DNA from 2 places in the Arthrobacter sp. NPDC080073 genome. Region 1 is predicted to be linked to the other one. Evidence: riboswitches for the same ligand, from Rfam matches in the RefSeq annotation. Region 1 holds a riboswitch; the other holds the start of a gene.
The links. Region 1 has a riboswitch for cyclic di-AMP ahead of AB0O52_RS16005 (NlpC/P60 family protein). Riboswitches for the same ligand answer to the same signal wherever they lie in the genome.
Positions count from the first base shown of each region.

Region 2: linked by a shared signal. The riboswitch ahead of AB0O52_RS11305 (hypothetical protein) and the one ahead of AB0O52_RS16005 (NlpC/P60 family protein) in region 1 are both predicted to bind cyclic di-AMP.

Region 1 is NZ_JBFBKR010000014.1:58,731-64,034, forward strand. It holds gene AB0O52_RS15995 (NTP transferase domain-containing protein) at 1-65, opposite strand, end outside; gene AB0O52_RS16000 (HNH endonuclease) at 103-603, opposite strand; gene AB0O52_RS16005 (NlpC/P60 family protein) at 853-1,617, opposite strand; cyclic di-AMP (ydaO/yuaA leader) riboswitch at 1,622-1,804, opposite strand; gene AB0O52_RS16010 (M23 family metallopeptidase) at 1,935-2,753, opposite strand; cyclic di-AMP (ydaO/yuaA leader) riboswitch at 2,756-2,965, opposite strand; gene AB0O52_RS16015 (metal-dependent transcriptional regulator) at 3,092-3,787, opposite strand; gene serC (phosphoserine transaminase) at 4,036-5,166, shown strand; gene AB0O52_RS16025 (MFS transporter) at 5,188-5,304, opposite strand, start outside.
Region 2 is NZ_JBFBKR010000008.1:66,260-71,563, forward strand. It holds gene AB0O52_RS11295 (response regulator transcription factor) at 1-384, shown strand, start outside; gene AB0O52_RS11300 (HAMP domain-containing sensor histidine kinase) at 397-1,875, shown strand; cyclic di-AMP (ydaO/yuaA leader) riboswitch at 2,017-2,213, shown strand; gene AB0O52_RS11305 (hypothetical protein) at 2,216-2,959, shown strand; gene AB0O52_RS11310 (glycosyltransferase) at 3,122-4,492, shown strand; gene AB0O52_RS11315 (glycosyltransferase family 39 protein) at 4,489-5,304, shown strand, end outside.

The DNA.
Region 1 (5,304 bases):
GCTTTGGGCACGCCGCCGAGGCGGGAGGACTTGCCACCCGCCAATATCACCGCATCAAAGTCCACCCGCCCAGATTACCCGGGAAGCGGGCTCGATTCCGGTTCAGGCCGCCGATTCAGGCAGGAGGAAGGGATCCCATGCGGGCGCAGGTTTCTCAAGCTCCTTGATCTGCCAGATAGTCCCGGTGGGCGCCGCAGGAGTGAACCTCAGTTTCCAGCCCATTTCGGCCGGAGTGTGGTCACTCTTGGCGTTGTTGCAGCGCAAGCACGCTGCCACCAGGTTTTCCCAGGAATCCGCGCCGCCCCTGGATTTGGGGTGGACGTGGTCAATGGTGTGGGCTGCTTTCCCGCAATAGGCGCAACGGTGGCCGTCGCGGCGCAAGACGCCGCGGCGTGTAACCGCCGTGATGGTGTTGTACCTCGGCCGGATGTAGCGATTGAGCAGAATCACGGACGGACGTCCGAGAATCTCCTGTGGCCCGACGACAGGCTCGTCGCCTTCGGCCACTACGCTCGCTTTTCCGGTGAGCACAAGGACCAGCGCCCGGCGGAAGGTTACTACCGCCAGCGGTTCATATCCAGCATTCAGAACGAGTGTGCGCATGCACGTACCTCTTCACGGCCGCACCCGTCAGGGGCGCGAGGGCCGGCTGCCCTCTGCATGTACGGGCTGTGGATCGACAACCTAAGAGTAAACACCCGGAGGCCGGATCACCGAATCCTTGCGGGAGTTCAGGCACAGTGTCGGTCAAAGTTCACGTGCCGGACACGTTAGCGCATGCTGGTTAAAACAGAACATCCCCGCGGGCGGACCAGCGGGGATGTTCCAGTGAAGCTATGTAGCCGGAGCTATTTAGCCACCAACGCGGATGAAGACCGGGCCGGAGCCGACGTTGACGCTGTACAGGGCGGTGGTGCCGCCGTTCCAGCCGCCGTGGACCGCCATGCCGTTGCCGACATAAACGGCGATGTGGGCCATGCCCATGCCACCGTTCTGGTAGTAGACCAGGTCTCCCGGCTGCGCTTCAGCAGCGCTGACCGTACGGCCAAGGGAGAGGTAGTCTGCCGGCCAGCCGTGGAAGTTGATGCCAACAGCGGCCAGCGAGTTCGAAGCCAGGGCGGTGCAGTCCTGGGCAACGCCAAGCTGGGCGTAGGCTGCGGCAGCAATTGCTGCGCCCTTGCCGCTGGCAACCTTCGTTACAGGCGAAACAGCAGCGGTGACAGAAAGCGTCGAGGAGCCGGTAGCGGCACCCGTTGCAGCCTGCGGAGCCGGAGTAGCTTCCTGCGTGGCAACCGGAGCTGCGACAACCGGAGCAGCTTCGGTGGAGACCGCCGGGCGCTCGTACTTGATAGCGACGGAGGAGTCGGCGGAAATGCTTGCTTGGGCGATCGACTGGACTTCCAGGGCGGAGGTCGAAGTGGACTCGCGGGGGACGTTGGTTTCTGCAGCGTTGGCTGCGATACCGCTAGTGAGCACCAGACCGGAAGCAGCTGCGATAACGGCTGCCTGACGGCCTACGCCACCGGCATTGCTGCCGACAGTCTTAGCGATAACGGCAAGCGAGTTGGTCTTGGTGACCGCGGCACGGTGGCGCGCAACAGTAGAGCGTGAAGACACGTAAGAGGCCTCTCCCTATGCCCGCGAGGTAAGCTGTCGGATTCGGATGGGAGTCATCCGGCCACACTTCTCCCTCTCGGAAGTTGTGCGACTTAACCCCAAGGCCATCGGTGAAGATGACCAAAAGTGGGTCCCCCGCCTCTGCCAGACGATGTTTTGCGAACGGAACCTCGAGCAGTGGCAGAGCTAGGCAATCCACTCGAGTGCATCAACTCTCTAAAAGTTGATGCGTCTTAGACGGTACATGAGTTTTGGCTGAATGTCACATTCAGGTCACGGAGCGTGACAAGCATTCGAGAGGCTTCCATCGGATTGGCTTACAGCCAGCCCAGGGGGTCAACGACGTCGCCGTTGACCATGACTTCAAAATGGAGGTGGCAGCCGGTAGAGGCCCCGGTGGTGCCGCTCAGCGCAATGACATCGCCACGGCTGACCGTTTGGCCCACTTGGACGTTGAACGACGACAAATGGTTGTACGTGGTTTCCAGGCCGTTGCCATGGTCCACCACAACGCGGTTTCCGCCGCCATACGGATGCCAGCCGGCGAAAGTGACCTTTCCGGCCGCGGCGGCATGGACCTGGGTGCCGCACTGGGCCACGAAGTCCTGGCCCCGGTGGAACTCCCCCAAACCGCCCGTGATGGGATTCACGCGGTACCCGAAAGGCGAGGCCGTGGTCAGGGTGTCCAGCGGCGCGCCCAGGGTGCCCTTGGAGGACGATGTCTTGATGGTGCCGACGGACTGCGCGCTCAAGAGCTGCTTGAGCTTGCTGTCAGGATCCGCCGTGGTGGAAACCGCAGCACGGCTGAAGTCGATCGTGGCGCTTGGGGCGGCCGGAATCTCAGGCTGGGTGCCTGCAGCCGAGGCGGCCTGGCTTGAGTCGGCCGTGGCCGTCATGGCGCCGGTGCCCGGCATGGCGACCGTCAGGATGAGGCCCGTCGTGGCAAGGGCCACTCCGGCCTTCTGTCCGGCCCCGCTCGCCGCGGCGAACTCGGCCATCTGCCGGAAAGGACCCTTGCGGCGGCGAAGTTCGCGATGGGGATCGCGGGGCCGCTCGTGCTCGACGGCGTTCGTGCTCCGCAGCTCAGCAGTAGGACCGGACGCGCGCCTGCGGCCCCTGGTGTTCTGCGTGGTCAAGGTTTTCCTCTCTGGCAAGCCTGCGAAGTTAGCTGTCGGATTCGGGCCAGAGAGATCGTGGACCCGGTCCGCGCGAAGGGCGCGAAGCGCAGGTCCACCCGAAGGGGGTCCCGCACTGTTTGCACTTCCGCTGCGGACTTCACCCCAAGGCCGTCTTTCGACAGCCGATGGTGGTTCCTCCGCTTCTGCCAGTGAATGGACTAATCCACCTGATCCGCTGGCAGAACTCGGCTTCGGATCAGGTAACGCTTTGGTATCGGCGCCAGTAACAAACTATAGGGGATGAAGCCCCCGCGGTAATAATTTCGTTATCTTTGCCGGCCGCCTCGCCGGGCCGGCTAGGCGACCGTGACAAAGACGTGCGAGGCAACCTCAGGCGGCAGCTCAAGCGCGCCGTCGATATTGGGCACGCGAACGGAGATGTACTCCCCCACGCGTTCCAGGGACACCCTCGCGCCGGGGCGGATCCCGCCCTCGTCGAGCTGGAGCAGAAGTTCCGGTTCCACCTGGATCGGTTCAGCCAGCCGGCTGACGGTGACCCGGTTTTCAGGTGAGTATTCGTTCATGGCATCAACAAGGTTGACCACGCCATCCGTAAAGGCATGGGACGCGGCTCCGCCCAGCGCCTCCAGTCCGGGAATGGGGTTGCCATAGGGCGATTCCGTGGGGTGGTCCAGCAGCTCGTAGAGCCGGCGTTCCACGCGTTCGCTCATGACATGCTCCCAGCGGCAGGCTTCGTCGTGGACGTAGGCCCAGTCCAGTCCGATGACATCTGCCAGGAGCCGTTCGGCGAGCCGGTGCTTGCGCATGACCTCGGTGGCGCGTTTCCGGCCCGTTTCAGTCAGCTCAAGGTGCCGGTCATCGGACACAATCACCAGGCCGTCGCGCTCCATCCGTCCGATCGTCTGGGAAACAGTGGGGCCGGAGTGCCGCAAGCGCTCGGCGATGCGCGCGCGAAGAGCCACGATGTTCTCTTCTTCAAGCTCCAAAATGGTCCGAAGATACATCTCAGTGGTATCGATCAGATCCGTCATCCAGCTCAGCTCCTCGAGCGCAGTATCTTGCGTATTTTCGCCAGCTCCAAGCTTAGCTTATTTGGAATTACTCCGGATAATTCTCGCGCCTCGTCCAACGCCCGTGGAACAGATGCTTCCACGTGGCGGACTATGACACCTTCGGTTCTGCCCCCGCCTGCGGCGTCAGGCAGAATTGGGGAGTCGAAGGGGCAGCTTGCCACCTGCCGCGACGCATCTAGGCCGCTACTTCACCATTGGAGCATCCCGTGAGCGAGAACAGCATCACTATCCCCGCCGATTTGCTGCCCAAGGACGGCCGGTTCGGCGCCGGGCCCTCCAAGGTCCGCCCGGAGCAGATCGAGGCACTTTCCGCCGCCTCGACAACGATCCTGGGCACCTCCCACCGCCAGGCACCGGTCAAGAACCTGGTGGGCTCCGTCCGCGAGGGACTTAGCCAGTTCTTCCGTGCCCCCGAGGGCTACGAGGTCATTCTCGGAGTCGGAGGCTCCACCGCGTTCTGGGATGTCGCCAGCTTCGGCCTGGTCGAGAAGAAGGCCCAGCACCTCTCCTTCGGTGAGTTCGGTTCCAAGTTCGCTTCGGCGACCAACAAGGCACCGTTCCTGGAAGCTTCCTCCATCATCAAGTCCGAGCCCGGCACCCGGCCGGTTTCCCAGGCCGAAGCAGGCGTGGACGTGTATGCCTGGCCCCAGAATGAAACCTCGACGGGTGTGGCCGCTCCGGTCAAGCGCGTTCAAGGCAGCGACGACGGGGCCTTGGTCCTGGTTGACGCGACGTCCGCAGCCGGCGGCCTGGACGTCGATGTTGCCGAAGCTGACGTCTACTACTTCGCACCGCAAAAGAACTTTGCCTCCGACGGCGGCCTGTGGCTCGGCCTCTTCTCCCCCGCCGCCCTCGAGCGCGCCGCCCGCGTCAAGGCAAGCGGCCGCTGGATCCCCGATTTCCTGGACCTGCAGACGGCTATCGACAACTCGAAGCTCAACCAGACCTACAACACGCCGTCCCTGTCCACCTTGGTGACCTTGGATGCCCAGGTCCAGTGGCTCAACAAGAACGGTGGCCTGGACTTCGCGTCCGGACGCACCGCGGACTCCGCAAGCCGCATCTACAACTGGGCCGAGGCTTCCGAATACGCCACGCCGTTCGTCGAGAAGGCCGAGGACCGCTCCAATGTCATCGCCACGATCGATTTCGATGACTCGATCGACGCCGCGGCCATCGCCAAGGTGCTGCGCGCCAACGGGATCGTGGACACGGAACCGTACCGCAAGCTCGGCCGGAACCAGCTGCGCATCGCTACCTTCGTTGCCATCGAGCCGGACGACGTCTCTGCATTGCTCGCCAGCATCGACTATGTGGTTGGCGAACTGAAGAAGTAAGGGACTGCCGCGTTCGCGCGGTCAGGACCGGTCGGCGTCGTCCGGACCCGCGCCTTGGGACTCAATGCGGAAGAACCGCATCCCGCGGGCGCTGCTATCGAAACGGAGCCGCAGCTGGCGCGCGCGGATGATCCACAC
Region 2 (5,304 bases), on a different contig from region 1:
GTCACCAAGCCCTTCAGCATGGAGGAAGTCCTGCTGCGGCTGCACCGGCTGGTCCAGCGCTCGGGAGTGGCCGCCATGGACACGGCGGAACTGGTGGTGGGTGACTTGACCCTGAACGTGGACACCCGTGAAGTTACCCGCGCCGGCGAAGACATCCCGCTCACGGCAACCCAGTTCGAGCTCCTGCGCTACCTCATGGAAAATCCCAAGCGCGTGGTCAGCAAGGCCCAGATCCTGGACCGCGTGTGGGACTACGACTTCGGCGGGCAAGCCAACATCGTAGAGCTTTACATCTCATACCTGCGCAAGAAGATCGAGGCCAACCACCCGCCCATGATCCACACGGTGCGTGGAGCAGGCTACGTCATCAAGCCCGCCGAATAGCCGGGGCTCCGAATGTCCGCACTCTCCGGTATCCCCCGCCAGACCGACCACAGCTGGTTCAATCCTTCAACCTGGCACTTGCGCACGCGCTTGATCCTTCTCTCGATGGCACTCCTCGTGGCCATCTGCGGTGCCGTCGGGGTGGTCAGCTACGCCTCCATGGATGTGTTCCTCACGAAGCAGCTGGACCAGCAATTGATGCAGGCCTCCCATGGCCGCCCGCCGCAAGGCAATCCTGGCGGCCGTCCGGATCCCTTGGATCCCCGGGGCCAGAGCATCGGCACGCTGAATGCCCGCATTCTTGCCGGTCGGGTGAGCAGCGATGCAGGATTCTTGTCCTCCGACGCCACCCGTGCTCCGTTGTCGCCCGGCGACGCTCAAATCCTCTCGGCGCTCCCCCCCGATGGCCGCCCGGTTGATCGCACCCTGTCCAATGGCGGCTACCGGCTCGTGGCCACCGAAACCCCTTACGGCGATGTTGTCATCACGGGGCTGCCACTCGCCTCGAAGCAGGACACCGAGGCCTCGCTCGTCTGGACCATGGTGCTCGTGTCCTTGGGCGGCCTGGTCCTGATCGGACTGGCCGGAACCGTGCTCATTCGCCGCACCATGCGCCCCCTGGAGCAGCTCTCCGACGTCGCTACGAAGGTATCGAAACTTCCGCTCGACGCCGGTGAGGTGGCACTCGCGGTGCGCGTTCCGGCGTCGGCGGCCCATCCGAGCACGGAAGTGGGAAGCGTCGGCCATGCTTTGAACCTGATGCTGGACAATGTTTCCAGAGCCCTCGAGGCGCGCCAGCAAAGCGAAACAAAGGTGCGCCAGTTCGTGGCCGACGCCTCACACGAACTACGCACTCCGCTGACCGCCATCCGCGGCTATACCGAGCTCTTGCGCATGACGGAGACGTTCACCGAGGACGGTCGCAAGTCACTGGCCCGTGTGCAGAGCCAGTCAGAACGCATGACCACCCTCGTGGAGGACCTCCTCCTGCTGGCCCGGCTGGACGAAGGGAAGGCCCCGGAGTTCACCGATGTGGACCTCACGCAGTTGGTGATCGAGACCGTCAGCGACGAGAAAGTCATGGCCCCGGATCACATCTGGCAGCTCAAGCTCCCGGACGAGCCCCTCATGGTCCGTGGCGACACCACTCAACTCCATCAGGTTTTGGCGAATCTGCTCTCCAATGCCCGCAAGCACACGGAGGCGGGAACCACCGTGGTCACGGGCGTCATGCGTTCGGCCGACGGCAGCGCCGTGGTGACGGTGACCGACAACGGGCCGGGCATCCCGCCTGAATTCCAGGGCAGGATCTTCTCCCGCTTTGCCCGTGCCGACGCCGCCCGCTCGGGTTCCGAGGGCACGTCCGGGCTCGGCTTGTCGATTGTGGAATCCATTGTCCAAGCGCATGGTGGAACCGTCGAAGTGGCATCGCGGGCCGGCCGAACGGAATTTGCGGTGCGGCTTCCGGCGCTCAGGACCGCCACGGCCTGAACGGCCACCCAGGAGGGCGCGACGCCGGTGCGCGGCGAGCGCAAGTCGACGCACCGGCGCCGTGATCTCCGTTACCTAAATGTGACTTGAGCTGAATCCTCCTGTACCGTCGAATAGGTGCGCTGGATAATTCCGGCCACCGCCGGGTAGGCGCCGAGCTCTGCCCCTCCCCGGTGCCCAACAGTCCAGGCAGAGACGGGGGACCCAGGTCTCCGGGCAAGCGCTCATGTTGAGCCAGCCCTAGGGGTGAAGCCGTACCGCCACGATTCCCTGTGGCCACGGCCGGATGACCTCATCCGAATCCGACAGCTAACTCCGCAGGCGTCGAGAGGCAATCACCATGTCTGATTCCAGGAATCAGTCGCGCTCTGTTGCGCGCCACCGCGGCGAACCAGCCCGGAGAAACAAGTCACGTTCCACCTTGAGGCGAGCCGCCTCGAACCTTGGCACCGGCCAGCGCATGGCAGTTGTTGCCGGCGTCGTTGCCGTGTTCCTTGGCGCAGGTGCCGCCACACAGGCCGCCGGACAAGCCATTAATGCCCATGACATGAGCCGTACGTCCGAATCCCGCACGACGGATCACGCAGCCACGCCGTCGGCGAGTGCGAGCACGAGCGCTAGCCCCAAGCCGAGCGCCACGCCGACGCCGAGCCAGGCACCCGCCCCCGCTCCGGCCGCCGTCGCGCCCCAGGCCGCCGCACCGGCCGCACCCGTGGCACCGCCTGCCCCCGTTGCGCCCCCTGCTCCCGCGGCCCCGGCCGCGCCCGTCGCCGTCGATGATCCCTCCGGCGCCCAGGCTTATGCCGCAAGCATCCTGCCCTCGTACGGTTGGGGCCAGGGCGAAATGTCAGCCCTGATCACCCTGTGGAACAAGGAATCGGATTGGCGCACTACTGCCACCAACGCCTCCAGCGGCGCCTACGGGATCGGGCAATCTCTGCCGGGCGACAAAATGGCATCAGAAGGCGCCGACTGGCAGACCAACTACCAGACGCAGATCCGCTGGGGCCTGAACTACATCAAGGAACGCTACGGATCGCCGTCCGCGGCGTGGTCCTTCCACTTGGCCCACAACTGGTACTAAGCCAAAGCCACGCAAAAATATGTTGAGGTCCGTCCCCTTCAGGGGGGCGGACCCCTGCGTTTTTCGTCGAGGCCGGGCGATTCGCCACGCCGGTCATACATCCACAGCCACGTCACAGGTTCCGCCTAAAGCCCTCATATTCTGCAACGGCACTCTGGATACATGACGCTCATCGAATCCACCTCCGGAACCCTGAAGGACCCCGCGGTGGTGCCGCCGGGCCTCCCACTCCAAGCCAACACCCCGCTTAAACGCAGCACGGTGCGGCGCGCCCCCGTGGACACCCACACCGCCATCCCCGTCCTCGATGTCACCATCCCCGTCTTCAACGAGGAACGCGACCTCGAAGAGTGCCTGCGCAGGCTGCACGGCCATTTGCGCGAATCCTTCCCGCATGGCTTCCGCATCACCGTGGCGGACAACGCGAGCACGGACAGCACCTTGAAAATCGCCGAACGTGTGGCCAGGGAACTGCCTGAGCTCGCGGTTGTCCATCTTGAGGAGAAGGGACGCGGCAACGCTCTGCGCAAGGTGTGGCTCGCGTCGCCGTCGCCGGTTCTGGCTTACATGGACGTGGATCTGTCCACGGATCTCGCCGCACTGGCTCCCCTTTTGGCCCCGCTGATCTCCGGCCATTCGGATCTCGCCATTGGAACACGGCTGACCCGCAATTCCAGGGTTGTCCGCGGCCCCAAGCGCGAGTTCATTTCGCGCAGCTACAACCTGATGCTGCACTCGTTCATGGGCGCCCGCTTCAGCGATGCCCAATGCGGCTTCAAAGCGATCCGGGCCGACGTTGCGCAGCAGATCCTCCCCCACACCTTGGACAACTCGTGGTTCTTCGACACTGAACTCCTGGTCCTCGCCGAACGCTGCGGCCTCCGGGTCCACGAGGTTCCGGTTGACTGGATCGACGATCCCAATTCAAGCGTTGACTTGGTGCGCACCGCCTTGGCCGACATCCGCGGCATGGTCCGGCTCACCCGGGATCTCGTCTCGGGACGCATCCCCATTCCGGAGCTGCGCGCAGCGCTTGCACGCGGGCCGCTCCCGGCGTCGTCCCGCACCGCCGAGCAGAGCCCGCGCAGCAGCCTTTTCGGGCAACTGGTCCGGTTCGCCGCAATCGGCGCTGCGTCCACCCTCGCCTATGTGCTCATCTTCTTGTTCTGCCGCGGCTTCATGGACCCGCAGCTGGCCAACTTCCTGGCGCTGCTCGTCACGGCCATCGCCAACACCGGAGCCAACCGGCGCTTCACCTTCGGCATCCAAGGCGGGAACCCCGTACGGCACCACTTCGAGGGTTTGATCGTCTTCGGGATCGGCCTCGCGCTCACCTCCGGGGCACTCGCCTTGGTGCACAGTACGACGACGCCGGACCGGTGGGGCGAGCTCCTCACCGTCGTTGCGGCGAACCTCGCCGCCACCGCGGTCCGCTTCCTCTTGTTCCGGCTTTGGGTCTTCCGACAGCCTGCCGCGCAGGCGACTGCACCCGCCACACAAGCCACATCGCGCACAGAAACGGCAGCATCATGACTTCCACGATTACCCCCGCAAGCACAGGACCGGCCGGATCCGGCTCACCCGCCGCCGTCGGAACTACCCAGTCACCGCAGGGCGGTCACTCGACAGGCCCGACAACCCCCGATGCCACGCCCCGCTGGACGCGATACGCCTTCGGCCGGCAGCCCCGCTGGGTGCGGCCGTCCGCCGCCGGGCTCCTCGTAGCCACGGCCTTCCTGTATCTCTGGAACCTCGCAGCCACTGGCTACGGAAACTCCTTCTACGCCGCCGCCATCCAGGCCGGCACCAAGGACTGGACGGCGTTCCTGTTCGGTTCGCTCGACGCCGGCAATGCCATCACCGTGGACAAGCCGCCGGCCTCCTTGTGGATCCCGGCCTTGGCGGGCCGGATCTTCGGCTTCTCGCCCCTGAGCATGCTGGTCCCCGAGGCGCTCATGGGCGTGGCCGCCGTCGGTCTCCTCTATCTGACGGTCAAGCGGGTCTCCGGACCGGGCGCGGGCTTGTTGGCCGGTGGTGCCTTAGCACTGACCCCGGTGGCCGCGCTCATGTTCCGCTTCAACAACCCCGACGCCATGCTGACCCTGTGCCTGGTGCTCGCGGCATACTTTACTACCCGTGCAATCGAACGCGCTGGCTGGAAGTGGCTCGCCGCGGCCGGCGCCGTGGTGGGCCTCGCGTTCCTGAGCAAAATGCTGCAGGGTTTCCTGATTGTTCCGGGCCTGGGACTCGCGTACCTCTGGGCCGCACCTACCCCGTTGCGGCGGAGGCTCCTGCACCTGCTCGGCGCATTGGCAGGTATCGCTGTAGTGGCAGGCAGCTATGTG